3 regions of the Comamonas fluminis genome follow, and region 1 is predicted to be linked to each of the others. Evidence: predicted binding sites of a transcription regulator. Region 1 holds the regulator's gene; each other region holds the start of a gene.
The links. The regulator sigma-54, encoded in region 1, starts transcription at its own class of promoters, with help from an activator protein. The targets are predictions, from matches to a motif close to TGGCANGNAANCTGCTTT.

Region 1 (7,340 bases):
TGCTGGTGCTCTGACTTTGGGCGCTTCCTCTAGCTGGGCCCAGGGCGCTGCGCCCAAGGAAGGCAAGGACTACATCAAGCTGGGCAAGCCCGCTTCGGTCAGTGCACCGGCAGGCAAGGTCGAGGTGATTGAGTTCTTCTGGTACAGCTGCCCCCATTGCAATGCCTTCGAGCCTCAGTTTGAAGCCTGGGTCAAGAGCCAGCCTGCCGATGTCGTGGTGCAGCGCGTGCCTGTGGCGTTCAATGCATCCTTTGTCCCCCAGCAGAAGCTGTACTTCACGCTGGAAGGCATGAACCTGCTGCCCCAGCTGCATGCCAAGGTGTTCCGCACCATTCACGTGGAGCGCAACCTGCTCAAGACCGATGACGCCATCTTCGAGTGGGTTGGCAAGCAGGGTGTGGATCTGGCCAAGTTCAAGACCGTCTACAACTCTTTCACCGTGAACAATCAGGTGCGCAAGGCTAGCCAGCTGCAAAACGAGTACGACGTGGAAGGCGTGCCTGCCATGGGCGTGGCGGGTCGTTACTACACAGACGGCACCAAGGCCGGCAACATGGAAAACGTGCTGCGCGTGGTGAATGCGCTGGTGGCATCCAGCCGCAAAGCCTGATTTCCGTCAGCAGTCTCGCAAGCCCGCCTTTGTGCGGGCTTTTTTGTTGGAGATTTATGCAGGGCTTGCTAAAAGGGAATGACTACAATGAACGCAAGAAACGTGCCTCTCATGAATAAAACACTCCTACCTCTTGCGCTGGCCTGCGCTCTGGCGGCAGCGACTGGCATCGCCCATGCCGAAAAGGCCGACAGTGCCAAGCCCATGAACATCGAGGCGGACGCTCTGCGTCATGATGAGCTCAAGCAGACCAGCGTCTTCACCGGCAATGTGGTGATGACCAAGGGCTCCATCGTGCTGCGTGGTGCGCAGCTGGATGTGCGCCAGGACGCAGAGGGTTACCAGTACGGCGTCATCGTGGCGGAACCCGGCAAGCGTGCCTTCTTCCGCCAAAAGCGCGATACCGTGCCAGGCCAGCCCGAAGAGTTCATTGAAGGCGAAGGCGAGACCATTGAGTACGACGGCAAGGCCGATATCGTCAAGTTCATTCGCCGCGGCGAAATGCGCCGCTATCGCGGTGGGCAGCTCAATGACCAGGTGACGGGCTCCATCATCATCTACAACAACATCACCGACGTTTACACGGTCGATGGTCAGAAGACTAGCGGCGGCCTGCCCAGCTCTTCCGTAGGCCAGGGTGGTCGTGTCCGCGCTGTCATGGCACCCAAGGACGGCACGCCCGGCGCTCAGCCCAAGCCCGCGACACCTGCAACGCAGCTGCGCCAGAGCATGACGCTGGGCGGCGAGAAAGTTGACGAGAAGAAATGATCGAGCCCACTTTCTCTGACGCCAGCGGCAGCCGCACCGGAGAGGCCGGCAGCCGTCTGGAGGCCCGGCATCTGGCCAAGTCCTATGGCAGCCGCAAGGTGGTCAAGGACGTATCCCTGTCCGTGCAAAAAGGCGAAGTGGTCGGTCTGCTCGGCCCCAATGGCGCGGGCAAGACCACATCGTTTTACATGATTGTGGGTCTGGTGCGCAGCGATGGTGGCGAGATCTTCATCGACGGCCACGCTGTGGGCAATATGCCGATTCATCAGCGCTCGCGTCTGGGTCTTTCCTATCTGCCTCAGGAAGCCTCGATCTTTCGCAAACTCAGCGTGGAAGACAATGTGCGCGCCGTGCTGGAGCTGCAAAAAGATGAGCAAGGCAAGACGCTGAGCCGTGAAGAGGTGGAAAAGCGCCTGACGGGCCTGCTGCAGGAACTGCGCGTGGACCATCTGCGTGAATCTCCGGCGCTGGCGCTGTCTGGTGGTGAGCGCCGCCGCGTGGAAATTGCCCGTGCGCTGGCCACGCAGCCGCGTTTCATTCTGCTGGACGAGCCTTTTGCCGGTATCGACCCTATCGCGGTGATCGAAATTCAGCGCATCATCGGCTTCCTCAAGGAGCGCGGCATTGGCGTTCTGATTACCGACCACAACGTGCGCGAAACGCTGGGCATTTGCGATCACGCCTTCATCATCAGCGACGGTCATGTGCTGGCCGAAGGCACACCAGAGCAGATCGTGGAGAACGCCGATGTGCGCCGCGTCTATCTGGGCGAGCATTTCAGGATGTGATGGGTAGTATGGCCCCCACGTTCCCTTACTTCATGTACTCACTTCCCCCGCGCCGGGTGTCCCCCCAATGAAACCAGGGCTGTCGCTACGCGTATCGCAACATCTGTCGCTGACGCCGCAGCTGCAGCAATCGATTCAGCTGCTGCAGCTGTCCACTCTGGAGCTGGCGCAGGAAGTCGAGCAGATGCTGATCGACAACCCTTTTCTTGAGCGCGATGCGGAGGATGCGGGCGCTCCTGATGAAATAGCAGCCAGCCTAAACAACTCAAGCATTTCAGAGATATATCAATCAGAAAAAGAGACTGAGAAAGCGCAGGCAGCTTCAGAATCCATAGCAGAGCCCGCCACCGCAGAAACCCCGGAAAACCTGAACTGGGAAGCCGATGGCATTGATGGCCAGGATGGCGAGTGGGGCGGGGAATCCAGCAGCGAGTGGGATAGCCCATCGCTCAGTGGCAGCGGCTCTGGCAGCAACCGGGACAGTGACGATGAGGTCGATGCCATTGACCTGGCCCGCGAGCATGTGAGCCTGACCGACTTTCTGCATCGCCAGGCGCTGAGCCTGCACCTCGGGGCAGAAGACATGGCTGCGCTGCGTTTTCTGATCGAGTCGCTCAGTGACGACGGCTACCTTGAAGACCCCTTGCAAGAGCTGGCGCAAAGCCTGGCTGGTGATGACTTTGAGGAGCGTGAAGAGCTGGAGCAGCGCTTTTCCATTGCACTCAAACTGTTGCAAAGTCTGGAGCCCGTAGGCGTTGGCGCGCGCGACCTGGCTGAATGCCTGCAGCTGCAACTGCGCGATCTGATCCGCGAGGCCGAGGACGAGGGCACGACACAAGCGCACATGAATCTGCTGCTTCTGGCGCAAAACATCTGCGCCCAGCCCATGGACCTGCTGGCGCGGCGTGATCTGCGCAAGCTCACCAGCCTGTGCGGCGCCCGTGAAGAGGCTTTGCGCGAAGCCATGGCACTGATTGCACGGCTGGAGCCACGGCCAGGGCGCCGGTTTATGGATGTGGAGCGCCAGATCGTGGTGCCTGATGTCATCGTGCGCCCTGTGCGCGCCAGTTCAGGCCGCGTTGATTTTGCCGTGCAGCTCAACCCCGATGTGATGCCCAAGCTGCGTGTGCACGATATCTACGCCAGCGTGCTGCGCCGCCACAAAAACAGCGAAAGCCATGCCGCACTGCAGCAGCGTCTGCAGGAGGCCCGCTGGTTCATCAAGAACATTCAGCAGCGTTTCGACACCATCTTGCGCGTCTCTGAAGCGATTGTGGAGCGGCAGAAAAACTTCTTCGTGCATGGCGAGTTGGCCATGCGCCCGCTGGTGTTGCGCGATATTGCAGACCAGTTGGGCCTGCATGAATCCACCATCAGCCGTGTGACAACCGCCAAGTACATGGCCACGCCGCAAGGCACATTCGAGCTGAAGTACTTCTTTGGCTCAGGCCTGGGCACAGAAACCGGCGGCAGCGCGTCCAGCACGGCAGTGCGTGCGCTGATCAAGCAGTTTGTGGACGCGGAAGACACGAAAAAGCCGTTATCAGACGCCAAACTGGCCGATATGCTCAAGGAGCAAGGCATCGAATGTGCCCGCCGCACCGTCGCCAAATACCGCGAACAGCTCAAGATACCCACGACCACGCTGCGCAAGGCGCTGTAAAAGCTCGCTGCCGCCCACAAAAAAGCCGCTGATGCATTGCACAGCGGCTTTTTTGTGGGCGGGTGACTTCTGTGTTCTTTTCGGCTGATTTGTGGATCGCATGAGTTTTCAATTTATTCAGAAATTTATAAAAACAATACCAAATGGTCATTTTTGATTCGTTGCCTATTAAAAATGACTGATTGGTATAGTTCATGTACAAGAGTTGATGCCGGATTGTTTTGCATGGCTGCTCTTGCCCGGATCTGATGCCGGTTTTCTGTTCTTGATGGTGCATTTATGTCTACAACACAAACAGCCAAGCCCTCTGGTGGCTTACTGCCACGCATTTTTGGCGTGGTTCTCGTGCTGGTGGGCCTGGTTCTGGCGATCGGCGGCATTCGCCTCGCTGCGCTGGGTGGGTCCTGGTACTACCTTATCGCCGGTTTGCTGACGGTTATTTCCGGTGTCTTTCTGGTCAAGCGCAATGCCAAGGGCGGCCTGCTGTACCTGGTGGTCGTGGTCGGCACGGTGATCTGGGCGCTGGCCGAAGTCGGTGCTTTTTTCTGGGGCCTGGTGCCTCGCCTGGCGCCGGTGCTGGTGCTGGGCTTTTTGGCAGCGCTGTGTGTTCGGACGCTTTCTGGTAAGCAAAACAAGCTGGCCATCCCCGCCGCCGCTGTGCAAGCTCTTGTGCTGCTGGCCGGTGCGGTGTCCATCTTCACGCCGCACGATACGGTGCAAAACACCGCCAAGCTGGGCGAGACCCCGGTGCGCGAAGTGGCCACGGTGTCTGATGCCAGCAGTGCCGACAATCAATCGCTGCAATTTGGCCGTGATGCCGACAGTGCCCGCTATGCGCCGCTGGACCAGATCAATGCTGCCAATGTGAACCAGCTGAAAGTGGCATGGACTTTCCATACAGGTTCAAAAACTGGCAAAAACTACGAAGACCAGAACACGCCTATTCAGATTGGCGACAGCCTGTACATCTGCACGCCAGAAAACCGCGTGATGGCGCTGGATGCCGAGACTGGCGAAAAGCGCTGGGAGTGGAATCCTCATGTGAAGGAAGCATCGTTCTGGAATCGCTGCCGTGGTGTGGCGTATTACGAGATGCCCCAGGAGATGAAGTCGGCCGATGGCTTGTGCGACACCCGCATCATCACCACGATGAAGGATGCCCGGCTGTGGGCCTTGGATGCCAAGACCGGCAAGGTGTGCTCCAGCTTCGGCAAAAACGGCTCGACTGATTTGTCCGAAGGCATGGGCCCGTATGAAGAGCATTTCTACATGCCCACTTCGCAGCCCTTTGTGGTGGGCAGCCGCGTCATTGTGGGCGGCTGGGTCTGGGACAGCCAGCGCACCGATGAGCCTTCGGGCGTGGTGCGTGCGTTTGACCTGAAAACGGGTGAGATTGACTGGGCATGGGATCTGGCCAACCCCGGCATCACCAAGCTGCCTCCCGAAGGTGAAACCTACACCAAGGGCACGCCCAACTGGTGGTCGTCTGGCGCCTATGACGCCAAGCTGAACCTGATCTATCTGCCGCTGGGCAACGGAACACCTGACTTCTGGGGTGGCCACCGCAGCAAGGAAACCGATGCGCATTCCAGCTCCATGGTGGCGCTGCATGCCGACACCGGCAAGCTGGCCTGGAAGTTCCAGGGCATCCGCAATGACACGTGGGACTATGACGTTGCCTCGCCTCCCACTCTGGTTGACCTGCCCGATGGCAAGGGCGGCGAAACGCCTGCACTGGTGATGGCGACCAAGACGCACCAGCTGTTCATGCTGGACCGCCGCGATGGCAAGCCCGTGGCCCAGGTGGAAGACCGTCCCGTGTCGCAAGAGATGTTGCCCGGTGACCGCGTTGCTGCGACGCAGCCCTTCTCGGTTGGCATGCCGCAACTGGCCAAGGACAAGCTGGAAGAAACCGATATGTGGGGTGCCACCATGTTCGATCAGCTGTATTGCCGCATCAAGTTCAAGCAACTGCGCAATGACGGCATGTTTACAAAGATGACGGATAAGCCCACGCTGATCTGGCCTGGCTACTACGGTGGCTTCAACTGGGGCGGCATGTCGGTGGACAAGAAGCGCAATCTGCTGATCGTCAACGACATGAAGATGCCGCAAATTGGCTGGCTGATGCCGCAGGACAAGTTCGACGAAGCCAAGGCTATTGCCAAGACCATGGGCAAGGGTGCGGGCGTACCCCAGCAAAAGGGAACGCCGTATGTGGCGATTCGCGGTGCATTCAACTCGCCGCTGGATATCCCCTGCCACGCACCGTCGTGGGGCAATCTGACCGCCATTGACCTGACCACCCGGAAGATTGCCTGGCAAGTGCCCATGGGCACGGTGGAAGACAGTGTGCTCAAGGGCGTGCGTGCTTCGCTGCCTGTGCCACTGGGTATGCCATCGCTGTCCGGTCCCATCACCACGGCGGGTGACCTGGTCTTTCACGTCGGCACGCAGGATTACTACATCCGTGCCTATGACGTGAAGACTGGCAAAGAGGTCTGGAAAGACCGCCTGCCCGTGGGGGCCCAGGCCACGCCCATGACCTATCTTTCGCCCAAATCGGGCCGCCAGTTTGTGGTGACCGTGGCTGGGGGCGCCCGCATGACGGATGACCGTGGCGACTACATCATTGCCTACGCATTGCCCCAGAAGTGAGGCCCTCTCTGGCCTCTGTCCAAGAGCTGAAAGCTGAGAACTGAAAATTAACCCCGCCGTGCGCAAAGCCGGCGGGGTTTTTTGATGGCTGGCTACCTGGCGGGGCTGGGGGCGTAGCGGCCAAAAATGGCATCGATCTGCACCTGTGAAAGCTCGGCAGGCTGGCAGCCAGCTTTGACGACGCCTTGCATGGAGTCGTTGGCCAGATAGACCCAGAATGGTGATCCGGTCAGCATGGCTGCAGTGCTTGGCAAGATGCCTTGCAGCTCGCCTTCATCCAGGGCGCGCTGATACAACTGCTCTACCAGTGCGTGCCAGGGTGAAAAAATCCTCTCCAGATAGAACTGGCCCAGCATGGGAAAACGCTTGGCTTCGCCCAGCACCAGACGAGCCAAGTCGGCTCGCACCGACTGGTGAAAACGCACCATCGGCGGTGTGACCAGCCGGGAAATATAGGCATGCATGCTCTCGCCGTCATGGCGCGGCAGGCTCAAGGCAGACAAGGCGGATTCGCTGAATGTCACCTCAAGGGCCCCCAGCAGAAGCTCTTCCTTGGATGCAAAGTGCAGGTATAGCGTGCCCTTGGCCAAGTTGGCCCGCTTGGCAATTTTGTCCATCGTGGCGCGGGTGATGCCCACGTCCATGAATTCGGCAATCGCGGCGGTCACGATTTCGCTGCGGGTCAACTCGGTCTTCTGCGGGCTGGGGCCGCGCGTGCGGCGCCGCGTGACAGGGGCAGAATCGGGTGAGGAGCGAGTCATAACGGAAAGCAAAGATACGCCGAGAAAGGCAGAAGTCTGATCTTAGTGACTTTGGCGCTGGCTTGCTTCTGGCCCTGCAGTCGTTGCGCACC
Region 2 (7,340 bases), 2.2 Mb from region 1:
AAAATACCTGTCGGTCTTGACAGACGGCTCATGCTGGATGACAGTAGTACGCCTTTGCCGCTTACTTGAAAAATCACGACCGCTTCATGCAGATCTTGCAGGGAAGGGCATCAAAGAGGCTGAGGTAGCCAATTTTTTGTTTACCCCTTTGTTTACCCCTTGGGCCCAGAAAGACTAAAGGACTTAGCCCCTTTCGAAGCTAAGTCCTTGAATCATATGGTCGGAGCGGCGGGATTCGAACTCGCGACCCTCTGCTCCCAAAGCAGATGCGCTACCAGGCTGCGCTACGCTCCGTAAGCCTCTATTGTAACGAGAAAATTGCGCTGTTTTTTAAAGCTGCAGACTATTCTCGAAATAGTGGCAATTTTTTAGCGGTTGCCACCTGTCGGTGCCGGGCCGCGGTTGGGCAGGTGGCGGAAGGTGATACGGCCCTTGGTCAGGTCGTAGGGGGACATTTCCAGCGACACCTTATCGCCCGCGAGAATGCGGATGTGGTGCTTGCGCATCTTGCCGCCGGTGTAGGCGATCAGTTGGTGACCGTTGTCCAGTGTCACGCGAAAACGCGAGTCAGGCAGGACTTCCGTCACGGAGCCTTGCATTTCAATCAGTTCTTCCTTGGCCATGTGTTCAATCTCAATAAAAGGTCAGTTGCGGCGCTTGTTCGTCGGTACCACGTTAAAAGGCCTGAGCATTCCTCAGGCCTTGTCAGCAGGTGGTATAGCGCTGCGCTGATCGCGCAGACCGAACAAAAGGCCGGTATCCCATCAAGTAATGCTGAGTCAGCACTCAATAAAACCGTGGAATTGTAGCTTCTTGGCTTTGTCAATGCAGTGCAAAAAGCCTCGATCGTCGCAGCGATGAGACGCTTTGAAAGCGATGCAGGAGCCGCAGCGCAGGACTCTTTTGCATGGTGGAAATGGCGCAAGCGACTGTGAACCTCTATGAAGTGCTGGCTCTTCGCTAGAATCAGCAACAACTCTCTATAACTTTGATAGCAATAAACAACTGTGTCTGAACGACTAGCCGTACTTTCCCAATATCTTTTGCCCAAACAGGCGCTGACTGCGCTGATGGGGAAGCTGGCCCAGGCGCAAGCAGGGGGATTGACGACGGCGGTGATTCGCCGCTTTATCCAGCGTTACAAGGTCAATATGGCAGAGGCTGCACAGCCCGATCCCGCCGCCTATGCCACCTTCAACGCGTTTTTCACGCGTGCCTTGAAAGAGGGCGTGCGGCCTCTGTCGAAGGCCGACTGGATCTGTCCCGTGGATGGGGCTATCAGCCAGTTTGGCAAGATTGAAGGCCAGCAGATTTTTCAGGCCAAGGGGCATGACTACAGCGCCACGGCCCTGGTGGGCGGTGATGCTGCGCTGGCAAAGCAGTTCGAGAATGGCAGCTTTGCCACTATTTATCTGAGCCCGCGCGACTATCACCGCATTCACATGCCATGTGCTGGCAAGCTGCGTCGCATGATCTATGTGCCGGGCGATCTGTTCTCGGTCAACCCGGTGACGGCCCGTGGCGTGCCTGGCTTGTTTGCGCGCAATGAGCGGGTGGTCTGTGTCTTCGATACCGAGCATGGCCCGATGGTGCTGGTTCTGGTCGGGGCGACCATTGTGGGCAGCATGGCGACGGTGTGGCATGGGCTGGTCAATCCGCCGCGCCCCGGGCATATCAAGAGCTGGGACTATGCGGGAGAGCAGGCTATAGAACTGGCGCAAGGCGCTGAGATGGGCCGTTTTCAGCTGGGTTCTACCGTTGTGATGCTGTTCCCGCAAAGCGCGGGGCTTGAGTTCAATGCGCAGTGGCAGCCTGCCATGCCGGTGCAACTGGGGCAGGTGATGGGGCAAGCCCAGCGCCGTCTGGGGTGATCTTTCCCCGCTAATGAATCAATAGCAAAAGCCGCTGAGTGCATAAGCACCAGCGGCTTTTTTGATGAATTTGCTCACAGGAACCAGGTCAGCGGTTCGGGCTTGCGCTCGGTGCTGAACAAGGTGGGTGACAGCTGCAGGGTATGCGGTTTGACGGGGTCTTCATGACCTTGCAGATAGATCATCAGCTCGCGGCGTCGCAAGATGACGTGGCTGACAACTTCCCTGCGTCCGTTTTGGGTGACCTCGGTGCCGGGGCGAAACAGCGGCATATGGAACAGGCCACTGCGCGTATTGGGCGGCAATGCCGCGACTTCTGGGGAGGCGAGCTGCATAGGCTTTCCGTAGTAGTGGTGACTGCATATCGACAGGCACGCGCAAAACTAAAGCCTTCGCGCAGAAATATTCGCGTTGACCGCAGCAGCTAGGCGCTTTTCAGTGGCTGGCAGACAGCGCCTTGAGTAGCTCTGTCTCGATGCGCAACTGGCTGGGGTTGTCCTGCAGTTCGGCCCCTTCGATCAAAAACGTGTCTTCCACACGCTCGCCCAGGGTGCTGATCTTGGCCAGATGCACGCTGATATGGTGCTGGGCCAGGATGCGGGCAATGGTGTAGAGCAGGCCGGCGCGGTCTGAGGCCGAGATGGACAGCAGCCAGTGCTGGGCTTTTTCATCGGGGCGCAGCAGCACACGCGGCGCAAAAGGAAAACTTTTGACCCGGCGCGAGAGGCGGCGCTGGGAGGGAGCGGGCAAGGGGCCGCCTTCGGTCAGTGTCAGTGCCAGATCGTTTTCCACCATGTGCATGAGTTCGCGGTATTGCTCTTGCATGGTGGGGGCGACGACCTGGAAGGTGTCGAGCGCATAGCCGTTGTGGGCGGTGTGCACGCGGGCGTCCAGAATCGAGAAACCGGCACGGTCGAAATAGCCGCAGATGCGGGCAAACAGATCGGCCTGATCGGGGGCATAGACCAGTACCTGCAGGCCTTCGCCTGCCAGTGAGCGACGGGCACGCACCACGGGCTTGCCTGCGCCCACATGGCGCGAGATGTGGCGGGTGTGCCAGGCAATGTCGGCAGCCTCATGGCGCATGAAGTAGCTCACATCCAGCGTATCCCACAGCTTTTTGTGCGATTCAAAAGGCTGGGCTGACAGGGCCAGCTGAATCAGGGCCTCGCGCTTGCGAGCCTCAATTTCGGCGGCGGCATCAGGGGCGCGGCCGCCCAGCACGCGCAGCGTCAGGCGGTAGGTGTCTTCCAGCAGCTTGCCTTTCCAGGCGCTCCAGACCTTGGGGCTGGTGCCGCGAATATCTGCCACCGTGAGCAGGTAAAGAGCCGTCAGATAGCGTTCATTGCCCACACGCTGCGCAAAAGCGCGGATCACATCAGGATCAGACAAATCCTGCTTTTGCGCCACCTGGCTCATGGTCAGGTGCTCGCGCACCAGGAACTCGACCAGATCTGCATCGGCCTTGTCGATCTGGTGGGCACGGCAAAAGCGTTTGACTTCGACTGCGCCAATGATGGAGTGGTCACCCCCGCGGCCTTTGCCAATATCGTGGAAGAGGGCGGCAAGGTAGAGCAGCCAGGGCTTGTCCCAGCCGCCCGCCAGCTGAGAGCAGAACGGGTATTCATGCGCATGCTCGGCCATGAAAAAGCGCCGTACATTACGCAGCACCATCAGAATGTGCTGATCGACCGTGTAAACGTGGAACAGGTCATGCTGCATTTGCCCCACGATGCGGCGAAATGGCCAGAGATAGCGGCCCAGCACCGAGGTCTGGTTCATCAGCCGCATGGCGTGGGTGATGCCGCGTGGCTGCTTGAGAATTTTCAGAAACGTCTCGCGGTTGACCGGGTCGCGCCGAAAAGCACTGTCCATCAGGTCGCGACTGGCGTAGATGGCACGCAGCGTGCGGGTGGAAAGCCCCGTCAGTCCCTCATGGCGCTCGTACATGAGGAAGGTTTCCAGAATCGCGTGCGGGTCTTTTTCGTACAGGTCGTCGCTGGCCACCTCAATGGTGCCGGCTTTCTCGAAGAAGCGCTCGGTCAGCGGAATCAAGGTGTAGGAGCTGGGGTTCAGGCGCTCCTCAATGCTCATGCGCACAATCTGGCAAAGCTGGGTGACGGCCTTGGCTGCCCAGTAATAGTGGCGCATCAGCGTTTCGCCCGCACGCATGGCCAGCTTGCGGCCTTCGGGGGTGGTGGAGCGGTAGCCAAATGCCTCGGCCACGGCGGTCTGCAGGTCAAACACCAGCCGGTCTTCGTGGCGGCCAGCAACGGCATGCAGGCGCGCACGAATCAGGCTTAGCAAGGCTTCGTTGGATTCCAGCTGCTGCTCCTCCAGGTCCGTGATGAGGCCATTGGCCCGCAGTTCACGCCAGCTGTTGCCAAAGCCTGCTGCCTTTGAAAGCCACAGCATGGTGTGCAGATCACGCAGGCCGCCGGGGGACTCCTTGCAGTTCGGCTCCAGCGCATAGGGCGTGAAGTCGTACTTTGCGTGGCGCTGGCGCAGCTCCAGCACTTTGCCTTCTACAAATGCCTTGGGGTCCAACTGGGTGCGAAACTGGGTTTCAAAATCAGCAAACAAGGGCTGGCTGCCTGTAATAAGGCGTGACTCCAGCATGGAGGTCTGAACCGTCAGGTCCTGCGCGGCTTCCTGCAGGCATTCGGCAATGCTGCGAACGCTGGAGCCAATTTCCAGACCCGCATCCCAGCAGCTGCTGATGAATTGCTCCACGCTGCGGGCCGTGCTTTCATCGGGTTGCGCACCAGTTTGGGGCAGTAGCACCAGCACATCAATATCGGAATGCGGAAAGAGCTGACCACGCCCGTAGCCCCCCACGGCCAGCAGGGCGGTGCTTTCAGGCATTTGTGCCCGTTGCCACAGGGTGCGCAGCAGCGAGTCGGCCAGTTCACTGAAGTGGTGCAGCACGCCGCGAATACTGCGTCTGCCCAGCGCCGGGTTTTTCAACAGCGCGATCTGCTTGCTTTTGGCTTCGCGATAGTCGTCACGCAAGCGGTGCAGAGCTTCGGTATCAATAGCGGCAGGGGTGGGGGCAGAGGTAGTCATGCGCAGCAAGAAGTCGAGGTTCAACAGGGCAAGTGCAGGGCCAGACCTTACCTCAAGCCCATAGGCCGAAGGATTGTGTTGTCAAAAAAGGTGAGCGTCCCGCGCTTGCTGGATAAGCGCATCAAGCAAAAAATATGCCGCATCCGGTGCAAGACCGTTGCGGCATAGGTGGTGATGACCTCAGCGGGGTATCAGGTACGAATGGCCTGGATGAAGTCGGGCGGTGTGGGCGAACCTTCAGACCATGTCAGCACGTCATAGCCGGTCTTGGTGACGGCCAGCATCAGCTCCCACTGGGCGGTCAGGCTGTGGTCCTTGGTGATGACGGTCCAGCCATCGGGCATGGCCTTGATGTCACGCTTGCCCAGGTTGAGCATGGGCTCGATGGTGAAGACCATGCCTTCTTCCAGCACCACGCCTTCGCCGGGTTTGCCATAGTGCAGCACCTGGGGCTCGTCGTGAAACACCTTGCCAATGCCGTGACCGCAGTATTCGCGCACCACCGACAGGTTGTGGCTCTCGGCATAGGTCTGGATGGCGTGGCCGATATCGCCCAGCGTAGCGCCGGGCTTGACCTGTGCGATGCCCTTCCACATAGCTTCAAAGGTGAGCTTGGACAGGCGCTTGCCCGCCACAGTGCCTTCACCAATGATGAACATGCGGCTGTTGTCGCCAAACCAGCCGTCTTCAGTGATGACGGTCACGTCCACATTGACGATATCGCCCTTCTTGAGCGGCTTGTCATTGGGAATGCCGTGGCACACCACATGGTTGACCGAGGTGCAGACATAGGCCGGGTAGGGCGTCATGCCCGGTGGCTGATAGCCCAGGCAGGCGGTCTTGGTGCCTTGCTCGGCCATGCGCTGGGCGCACAGATCGTCGATCTGCTGGGTGGTGATGCCCGGCTTGATATGGGGGGTGATGTAGTCCAGCACATCCGAAGCAAAGCGGCCAGCAATGCGCATGCGCTCAATGTCTTCGGGGGTCTTCAGTGTGATGCTCATGGGCTCAATTATCCCATTGCGGCTTTGAACTTGCAGGGCTTGTGGATGTGAAGTCCAAGCGTTAGCGCTAGGCACGGTAAAATCCGAGGCTCACCGATTCAGCGCCTTGGCCGGGTTCTTGCAAAAGAGCCGGGCCATGGCGCTTTTCACCAGCCTTCACATAAACAGGCCGCCTCGTGACATTGCATCTGACACAGTTTGAGGGTGGAAACGCCCTGAGCTCGTTCCGCGCCCAACAGCTTCTGACCGACTTGGTCGCCATCCACCCCAAGATCGCCGGCGTGTCTGCACGCTTTGTGCATCTGGTGGCCACTGAAGGGACTCCTGTGCCCGCATTGCAAGAGCGCCTGTCGGCGCTCTTGACTTATGGCGACCCCTTTGAAGGCAACGCTGATGGCCTGCCCTTCATCGTCACCCCCCGCATGGGCACGATCTCGCCCTGGGCGTCCAAGGCGACGGACATCGCCCGCAATTGCGGTCTCAATGTGTTCCGCGTGGAGCGCATCACCGAGTACCGCGTCGATCTGAAGTCGGGCTTGCTGGGTGGCAAGCCCGAGCTGAGCGCTGAGCAAACTGCCCAGATCGCCGCCTTGCTGCACGACCGCATGACCGAATCGGTCTTTGCCACGCGCGATGAGGCACAGCAGCTGTTCTCGGCCCTGCAAGCCCAGCCCATGGAGTTTGTCGATGTGCTGGCCGGTGGCCGCGCTGCGCTGGAAAAAGCCAACAAGCAATGGGGCCTGGCCCTGGCCGATGACGAGATCGATTATCTGGTCAATGCTTTCCATGGCTTGAAGCGCAACCCCACGGACGTAGAGCTGATGATGTTCGCCCAGGCGAACTCCGAGCACTGCCGCCACAAGATTTTCAACGCCAACTTCACCATCGACGGTGTGGCGCAAGACAAGTCGCTGTTCGGCATGATCCGCAACACCGAAGCCGTCTCGCCCCAGCACACCATCGTGGCCTATGCCGACAACGCCTCCATCATGGAAGGCCATGAGGTCGAGCGCTTTACAGCCAAATTCACCGGTAGCGCAGACGCAGCAAGCGCACCCAGCTATCAAAAGCAAAGCGCCACCAACCATGTGCTGATGAAGGTGGAAACGCACAACCACCCCACAGCCATCTCGCCATTCCCCGGCGCATCCACCGGCAACGGCGGCGAAATCCGCGACGAAGGCGCGACCGGCCGTGGCTCCAAGCCCAAGGCGGGTCTGACGGGTTTCACGGTCTCCAAGCTGTGGGGCAGCGAAGTGGGCAAGCCCGAGCACATTGCCAGCCCGCTGCAAATCATGATCGAAGGCCCGCTGGGTGGCGCGGCCTTCAACAACGAGTTTGGCCGCCCCAGCTTGACGGGCTACTTCCGCGAGTACGAGCAGCAAGTCGGTGACGTGAC
Region 3 (7,340 bases), 260 kb from region 1:
GTGGTGCGCCAGGGCAGCAGCGACGATGACTGAAACGCCATGCCCGAGATCTTGAGCGGCCCCGTCACGCGCTCACCATCCACCGTGATGCGGCCCATGGACGGCATCTTCAGCCCCGTGGTGAGCTTCATGAAGGTGGACTTGCCGCAGCCCGACGGGCCGACGATGGCGATGAACTCGCCACGCTGCACCGTCAGGTCAATCGCCTCCACCGCAAAGTGGTTGGCTTGCAGCAGCTCTTCGTTGTACGCCAGCCAGACGTCTTTGAATTCGACAAAGGGTCGGGCGGATTCTGTATCTGATGATTTCATAAAAGCAGGCTGCAGCGCCTGTTAATCAAGCGCTTTCAGCTATCAATCAATGAGCATTTACTTCTTGGGAAGCACATCAAGTTCGGCGGCCGGTGGCAGGAATTTGCCGCTCCAGACTCCCTCAGGATTCACGCGCGTCTTGGTTGCATAGACATCGGAGACCTGAGAGGCCATCAGCGCCATGCGTGTGGGGCTGACCTGACCAAAGCCTTCGGCACGCGCATCGGCGGTGTTGATGACCGTGTCGATCGCCAGCTGCAGGCGGCGCGTTTCCAGAGCGGTGTTGACGATGCCATCGCGCTCCTTCACATGGGCAATGGCGGCACCGGGGTTGGCCATAACTTCTTTGGCCCCCTTGGTGAAGGCCTTGAGGAAGGCGCGCACGGCATCGGGGTTCTCGCGCACCAGCTTGGCGCTGGCAATGATGGCGTTGCCATATAGCTTGACGCCGTTGTCGGCAAACGGCATGACTGCCACATCCGCCGCCTTCACGCCACGGGCCTCCAGGTTCAGCAGCGAGGTGAAGGTGAAGCCCGTGATGGCATCGACATCGCCACGCACCAGCATGGTCTCGCGCAGCGGCGGGTCCATGGTGGTCCATTGCACATCGCCCACCTTGTTGGCCTTGGCAAACAGCGGAAAACCGCGACGGCCCGCATCAAACACGGGCGCACCCAGCTTTTTCCCCGTCAGATCGGCAGGCTTGGCAATGCCGCTTTTCTTGAGCGACATGACTGAAGCTGGCGTGTTGTTGTAGACCATCATCACGGCCACGGGCTTGTCTTTGACATCGGGGTTGTTGGCGTGGAACTCCATGAGCGCCGCCAGATCGGCAAAGCCCATGTCGTAAGAGCCAGAAGCAACGCGCTGAATCGCGCCGCCGGAGCCACTGCCAGCGTCCACGCTCACATTCAGACCGGCGGCCTGAAAGTAGCCTTTAGCAACGGGCTGCAGAAACAGCGCTGCGGGCCCTTCAAAGCGCCAGTCCAGCTGGAATTTGATGGGCGTTGCGGCAAAAGCAGCGGTGGCGCTGGCAAAGCTGCCCAGAGCCAGAATGGATTGCAGAAACAGACGCTTGGTTTGCATGGTGAACTCCCTCTCTTTAGTCAATGAATGGCGCTTGGATTCGTGTGGAGGCTCAGGTCTTCCAGGCCCCCTGGTGTGAGCTGCTGGCTTCCTCAATCAGGGCCGGGCCTATGCATTCGATGGCGTGCGAAGCGGCCTGAAACACGTCGCGGCAGGACAATTCGGCATCCTTCTGATCCAGCCGCTCGCCACGAAACACGCGCAGCCGTTCGGCATCAATGCCATAGACCACGCGGCCAATGGCTGACCAGAAAATGGCGCCCGCACACATCACGCAGGGCTCGGCAGATGAATACAGCGTGGCGCGGGCCAGCTCATCGCGTGAATGCAGGGGGCTGGCCAGGCGAATGGCAGACAGTTCGGCATGGGCCGTGCAGTCACCGCTTTCGCCATTGGCGTTGCTGGCAGCGGCCAGCACGCGCCCATCAGCTGCCACAATCAGCGCGCCAAACGGACGGTTGCCGCGTTCGCGGGCCGTATCGGCCAGTGCAATGGCTTCACGCAGATGGCGGCCATCGGTGTCATTGAGGGTCTGGGCTTGAGGCAGAGACATCGTCTTCTCCCCTCAGGCCTTGAGCATGCGGGCCGCTCTGGCGGGCAGCATGCTGCTGTTGAAAAGGGCATCGGCAGATGGCGTGGTCTTGAGTGCAAAGGTCTGCACCACGCTGTCCACCTGCTGCTCCATCAAGCGCTTGCTGAAGTCGCCAAGCCCGTGGCTTTTCGTATCCGCCGCCGCGACGTACTGCGCAGTGATGGACCAGCGCTCCAGCTCCAGCTTCTCATCCAGAATCGACTCGCGCTGGCGCACGGCGGCAATGCCTGCAGCGGGGTTGGCCAAGCATTCCACAATGGCGCGGTTGGTGGCGCGCAGGAAGGCGGCCACGACTTGCGGCTTCTCGGCAATCAGATTGCTGGACGCCAGGATGGCATTGCCATACAGATGAACGCCCGCATCGCTGTAGCGCAGGATGGAAAGCTCCTCGGGCTTGATGCGCGCAAACAGCGACACGGCCGAGTCATGGAAATAAGTGGCCGCATCCACATCGCCACGCACCATGACGTTGTCGCGGGCCGAGAACTCCGTGGTGGACCAGGCAAACAGATCGGCCGGCAGGCTCTTGCGCCGCGCCACCATGGGCCAGGCACGGCGTGTGGACTCCACGGCGGCGGCGGCCACTTTTTTGCCCTTGAGGCTGGCGAAGTCCGAGGTGATGCCTCTGTCCTTGCGCCCGATGATGACAAACGGCGCCCGGTTGTAGTACTGATAGACGGCCTGCACACGCGGTGTACCGGCGTTTTGCGCATTGAACTCGATCAGCGAACTGATATCGCCCAGACCCATCTGGTAGGCACCGCTGGCGATGCGCGTGATCGAAGCCACCGAGCCAGAGCCCACGTCCAGACTGACATCCAGCCCTTCATCACGGTAGTAGCCGTTTTGCTGCGCCAGAAAGAAAGGTGCCGTCTGACCATTGACACGGAAATCCAGCGTGAATTTCAGCGGAGTCAGCGACTTGCCCTGGGCATGTACCCAGGGCGCAGCGCAAAGAGGCAGGGCAGCAAGGAAATGGCGACGTTGCATGGTGGAACTCTCAGGTCTCTGGCGGCAAAAACACCAGCAGCAGCGCCGCTGGCAGGACATGAGCAATTTCCGGGCGCTGCACAGATGCAGGCTGAACGCTTCTACTCGTAAAGCTATCTAGCAATTGGCGTGCCTGCTTTTTGTTACGCCTTGTCGGGCATCCGCAAGGTGCATGCGCCACGCAGCCGTGCATGGATTCATGCACACCCATGCACCAGATTGAAGCCGCGCACCAAAACCAAGATCGCCACGCCCATGGCAGATGGCTGGCACGCTGTTTGCTGCACTAGTGGCAAGAGTAGAAGCGTTCAGCACGGTGCAGTGGTCGGTTCCGGCCATTAGCTTCGCGGGTCATTGCTCTTGAAGTGGGTGCGGCCGTCGTCGCACCTGATATCCCCGCTTCAGATGCCAGCACCTGCTCACCAGTAGCGCGGGTGTCTGAAGTCATCGCAAGAGAAACTCTTATGCAGACCACGACCAGCCACTCTTACAGCCTTGGCGAACTGGACAAGGAAGCCCGCATGGGCGGACAAGGCGCAGAAACCTCGACGCGCGAAGTTCGCGTCATAGACATCAGCGACTTCGAGCAGCGCAAGCAGGAGATTGCCGACCAGATCTGGAACGCGTCGGTAGAGATCGGCTTCTTCCAGGTTTGTGGCCATGGCATTGCGCAGGCCGATATCGACGCCGCATTCAGCAGGGCTGAGCAGCTGTTTGCACTAGCGCCAGAAACCAAGGCGCAATGGCCTCTGTCGCGCAACGCCGGCTGGGAGCACAAGGCGCAGATTCGCCCCTCCACCCGCACCCCGGACCAGAAAGAGTCTTATCAAGTCACGCGCCCGCGCATGGAAGGTCTGTGGCCCAGCGAGCAGGAGCTGCCCGGCTTTCAGCAAGCAACGCTGGCCTTTGAACACCAGTGCTGGCAAGTGGGCATGCAGCTGCTTTCCTGCTTTACCTACAAGCTGGGCTTTGATGAGGAGTTCTTCACCCGCGCCCACGACCCCGCCGTGCCCAGCTACCAGAGCACGCTGCGCATGCTGCACTACTTTGCGGTGGACCCCGCACTCAAAGATGAGCTGGGCCTGTGGCGCGCAGGCGCGCATACGGACTTTGACTGCCTGACGCTGCTGTTTCAGCGCGCCGGTCAGGGCGGGCTGCAAGTGCTGCCCGGCAAAGAGGCTGATGCCCAACAATGGACACCGGTGGAACCCGTGGATGGCGTCATCACCTGCAATATCGGCGACATGCTGACACGCTGGAGTGACGACCAGCTACCCAGCAACTTTCACCGCGTACGCAACCCTCAGCCCCACGAATACCAGGGCGCACGCTACAGCCTGGCCTTTTTCTGCCAGGCCAATGAAGATGCGGTGATTGAAGGCCCCGCCCAAAAATATCCGCCCATCACCGGGGCGGAATATTTGCGTCAGCGTATTTCTGCCAACTTCTCGAACAGGTATTGATCCCCCCTGAGCGGCTGCGCTTGCTTGCTGTCTCTGGTTGGGAGGCTGGCCCGCCATCTTTAAAACAACAAGGCCCCGGAACACGGGGCCTTGTTGTTGTTCAAGGGCAGCGCAGATCAGCGCAGCGATGCGATGAGGTCGATGTATTGCTGCTTGGCTTCATCGGCTGTGGTGCCTTCCAGCTTGGTCCAGGCATCCCATTTGGCGCGTGCGACCATGTCGGTGAAACTGGGCTTCTTGCCTTCGTTGTCGCCTTCTGTGGCCTGTTTGTACAGGGCATAGATCTTGAGCAGCGTGGCGTTGTCAGGGCGCTCGCTGATCGAGGTGGAATTCTTGACGGATTCTTCAAACGTGGCGTTCAGATCGGACATGGCAGGTCTCCTGTGCTTATAGAAATCCAGACCAGTGTAGCGAAAAATCAAAGAAATTAGAACGACCGTTCTTTTTTTATCTGCGCGCAACAAAAAAGGCTGCCTCGCAGGAAGTAGCCTTTTCACGATCCGCAGGCCATCAGGCCCGCGTGGGTTCAGCCAGCCAGCGCTGGGCCAGCTTGACCCAGAAGGTCGCCCCCAGCGGAATCAGTGCGTCGTTGAAGTCGTAGCTCGGGTTGTGCAAAGTGCAGGGGCCGCCGCCATGGCCCATGGCGCGGTGGTCGCCGTCGCCGTTGGCGATAAAGCAGTAAGCCCCGGGCTTTTCCATCAGCATGAAGGCAAAGTCTTCTGCGCCCATGGATGGCTCCTGCGGCACCACGCCCGCATCGCCCAGAATGTCGCGCATCACGCTTTGCGCGAACGCAGCTTCCGGGGCAGTGTTGATGGTGGGCGGGTAGTTGCGCACAAACTCGAATTCGCACTGCGTGCCATGGGCGGCGCAAAGGCTTTCGCTGATCTGCTTCATGCGTTGCTCGATCAGGTCCAGCACCTCCAGCGTGAAGGTGCGCACCGTGCCTTGCAGCTCTACGCTGTCGGGCACCACATTGGTGGCTTCACCGGCGTGCACCATGGTCACGGACACCACGCCCGCCTCGATGGGCTTGACGTTGCGGCTGACGATGGTCTGAAACGCCATGATGAGCTGGGCCGCCACAGGAACGGGGTCCACCACCATATGCGGCATGGCCGCGTGGCCGCCCTTGCCGCGCACCACGATCTTGAATTCGTTGCTGGATGCCATGGCCGGGCCTGCGCCCACGGCCATGGTGCCGGCCTTCATGCCGGGCCAGTTGTGCATGCCAAACACGGCCTGCATGGGGAACTGGGTGAACAGTCCGTCCTTGACCATCTCACGCGCGCCGCCGCCGCCTTCTTCGGCGGGCTGGAAGATGGCATAGACCGTGCCTTCAAAGCTGTCGCGGTGTGCAGCCAGATATTGCGCGGCAGCCAGCAGCATGGCGGTGTGGCCATCGTGGCCGCAGGCGTGCATCTTGCCTGCATGGCGGCTGGCATGTTCAAAGGTGTTGAACTCCTGCATCGGCAGGGCATCCATATCGGCGCGCAGACCGATGGCGCGGCCACTCTTGCCGCCATCGCGGCCATGGATGATGCCCACCACACCGGTCGCACCCAGACCGCGGTGGGTGGCGATGCCCCATTGTTCCAGCTTGTCGGCCACCAGATCCGAGGTGCGAATTTCCTCGAAACACAGCTCAGGGTGGGCGTGGATATCGCGGCGCAGCGCGGCAATGTCAGGGGCGCTTGCTTGAAGTTCGGGCAGCAGGGCCATGCGCTCTCTCCTTGGGGTCATCGGTGGCAAAGATGCCATGATGACCCAAGTCTCAAAGCGCTGCGCCCTGCGGGCTGCAAAGCCTCAAACTCTAACCTTGCCGTCGCCCGTCAGCATGGAAAGCTCCACAAAACGGGGCTTGCCCGCCTGCGGCCGGAAGGCGATGGGGAAGCCAGCCACTTGCTGGCCGTTCAGGCTGTCCAGTGCGGCAATCAGGCTTTCGCGCTGCAGCTTGCCACCTGCGGCTGCGGCCTTCAGCGCTTCACCCACCACGCGGGCGGCCAGGTAGCCTTCCATGCTGGAGTAGTTGGGCTGCAGCGATGCACCGCCCTTTTGCAGCGCCGCCTGAAACTCTCGCGCCAGCGGGTGTGATGTCTTGTAAGGCGACGGCACAACCTGCGTCACCACCACGCCTTCGGCTTCCTTGCCCAGCTCCTGCGCCAGTGCCGAAGTGCCCACAAACGACACGTTGTAGAACTGACCGCCATAGCCAGACTGCCGTGCGGCGCGCACAAAGGCAGCGCTGGCGGCATAGGTGCCCACCTGCACGATCACGTCGGCACCCAGCGGCAGCAGGGTCTTGATGGCTTTGCTCACATCCTGAGAGTTGCGCTCCACCGTGGCCGTGCCAACGGGCTTGAGCCCATGGGAGTGCAGAGCCTGCGTCACGCCATCCAGACCCGACTGACCATAGGCATCGTTCTGGTGGAACACCGCAATTTTCTTGAGACCCAGCGCCACCAGCTGTTTGACCATCAGCGCGGTTTCATCGGCATAGGAAGCGCGCAGATTGAACACGGTCTGCGCCAGCTTGGGGTCACGTAGGCCCGCACCACCGGTCAGCGGTGCAATCAGCGGCACCTTGGCTTTCTGCAACAGGGGTAAAGCCGCCATGCTGGTGGGCGTGCCCAGATAGCCAAACAGCGCCATCACATCGTCATTCAGAAACTTCTGGGTATTGGCCACGCAGCGCTCGGGCTCGTAACCATCGTCCAGCGTGCGCAGCTCTACCAAGCGGCGACCCACGCCACCCTGGGCATTGAGCTGGTCGAAGTACAGCTTCGCGCCCTGCGAAAACTGCGTGCCCAGCTGGGCCGAGGGACCGCTGAGCGCGCAGGACTGACCCAGCACGATAGGCGCTGAGGCATCCTGCGCGAGACTGCTGCCGCTCCATGC

Region 2: a site for sigma-54 is predicted at 5,060-5,077, ahead of JDW18_RS09080 ([protein-PII] uridylyltransferase). Genes of this name have one in related genera too.
Region 3: a site for sigma-54 is predicted at 3,247-3,264, ahead of JDW18_RS19855 (isopenicillin N synthase family dioxygenase). Genes of this name have one in related genera too.

The regions. Positions count from the first base shown of each region.
Region 1 is NZ_CP066783.1:4,561,769-4,569,108, reverse strand. It holds gene JDW18_RS21215 (thiol:disulfide interchange protein DsbA/DsbL) at 1-610, shown strand, start outside; gene lptA (lipopolysaccharide transport periplasmic protein LptA) at 722-1,378, shown strand; gene lptB (LPS export ABC transporter ATP-binding protein) at 1,375-2,166, shown strand; gene JDW18_RS21200 (RNA polymerase factor sigma-54) at 2,234-3,829, shown strand; gene JDW18_RS21195 (membrane-bound PQQ-dependent dehydrogenase, glucose/quinate/shikimate family) at 4,109-6,487, shown strand; gene JDW18_RS21190 (TetR/AcrR family transcriptional regulator) at 6,580-7,248, opposite strand.
Region 2 is NZ_CP066783.1:1,887,289-1,894,628, forward strand. It holds tRNA gene JDW18_RS09060 (tRNA-Pro) at 218-294, opposite strand; gene infA (translation initiation factor IF-1) at 369-623, opposite strand; gene asd (archaetidylserine decarboxylase) at 1,008-1,871, shown strand; gene JDW18_RS09075 (hypothetical protein) at 1,946-2,206, opposite strand; gene JDW18_RS09080 ([protein-PII] uridylyltransferase) at 2,307-4,937, opposite strand; gene map (type I methionyl aminopeptidase) at 5,129-5,941, opposite strand; gene purL (phosphoribosylformylglycinamidine synthase) at 6,118-7,340, shown strand, end outside.
Region 3 is NZ_CP066783.1:4,297,153-4,304,492, forward strand. It holds gene JDW18_RS19835 (ABC transporter ATP-binding protein) at 1-311, opposite strand, end outside; gene JDW18_RS19840 (ABC transporter substrate-binding protein) at 369-1,397, opposite strand; gene JDW18_RS19845 (nucleoside deaminase) at 1,450-1,950, opposite strand; gene JDW18_RS19850 (ABC transporter substrate-binding protein) at 1,963-2,979, opposite strand; gene JDW18_RS19855 (isopenicillin N synthase family dioxygenase) at 3,444-4,442, shown strand; gene JDW18_RS19860 (acyl-CoA-binding protein) at 4,559-4,813, opposite strand; gene JDW18_RS19865 (M20 aminoacylase family protein) at 4,953-6,164, opposite strand; gene JDW18_RS19870 (ABC transporter substrate-binding protein) at 6,249-7,340, opposite strand, start outside.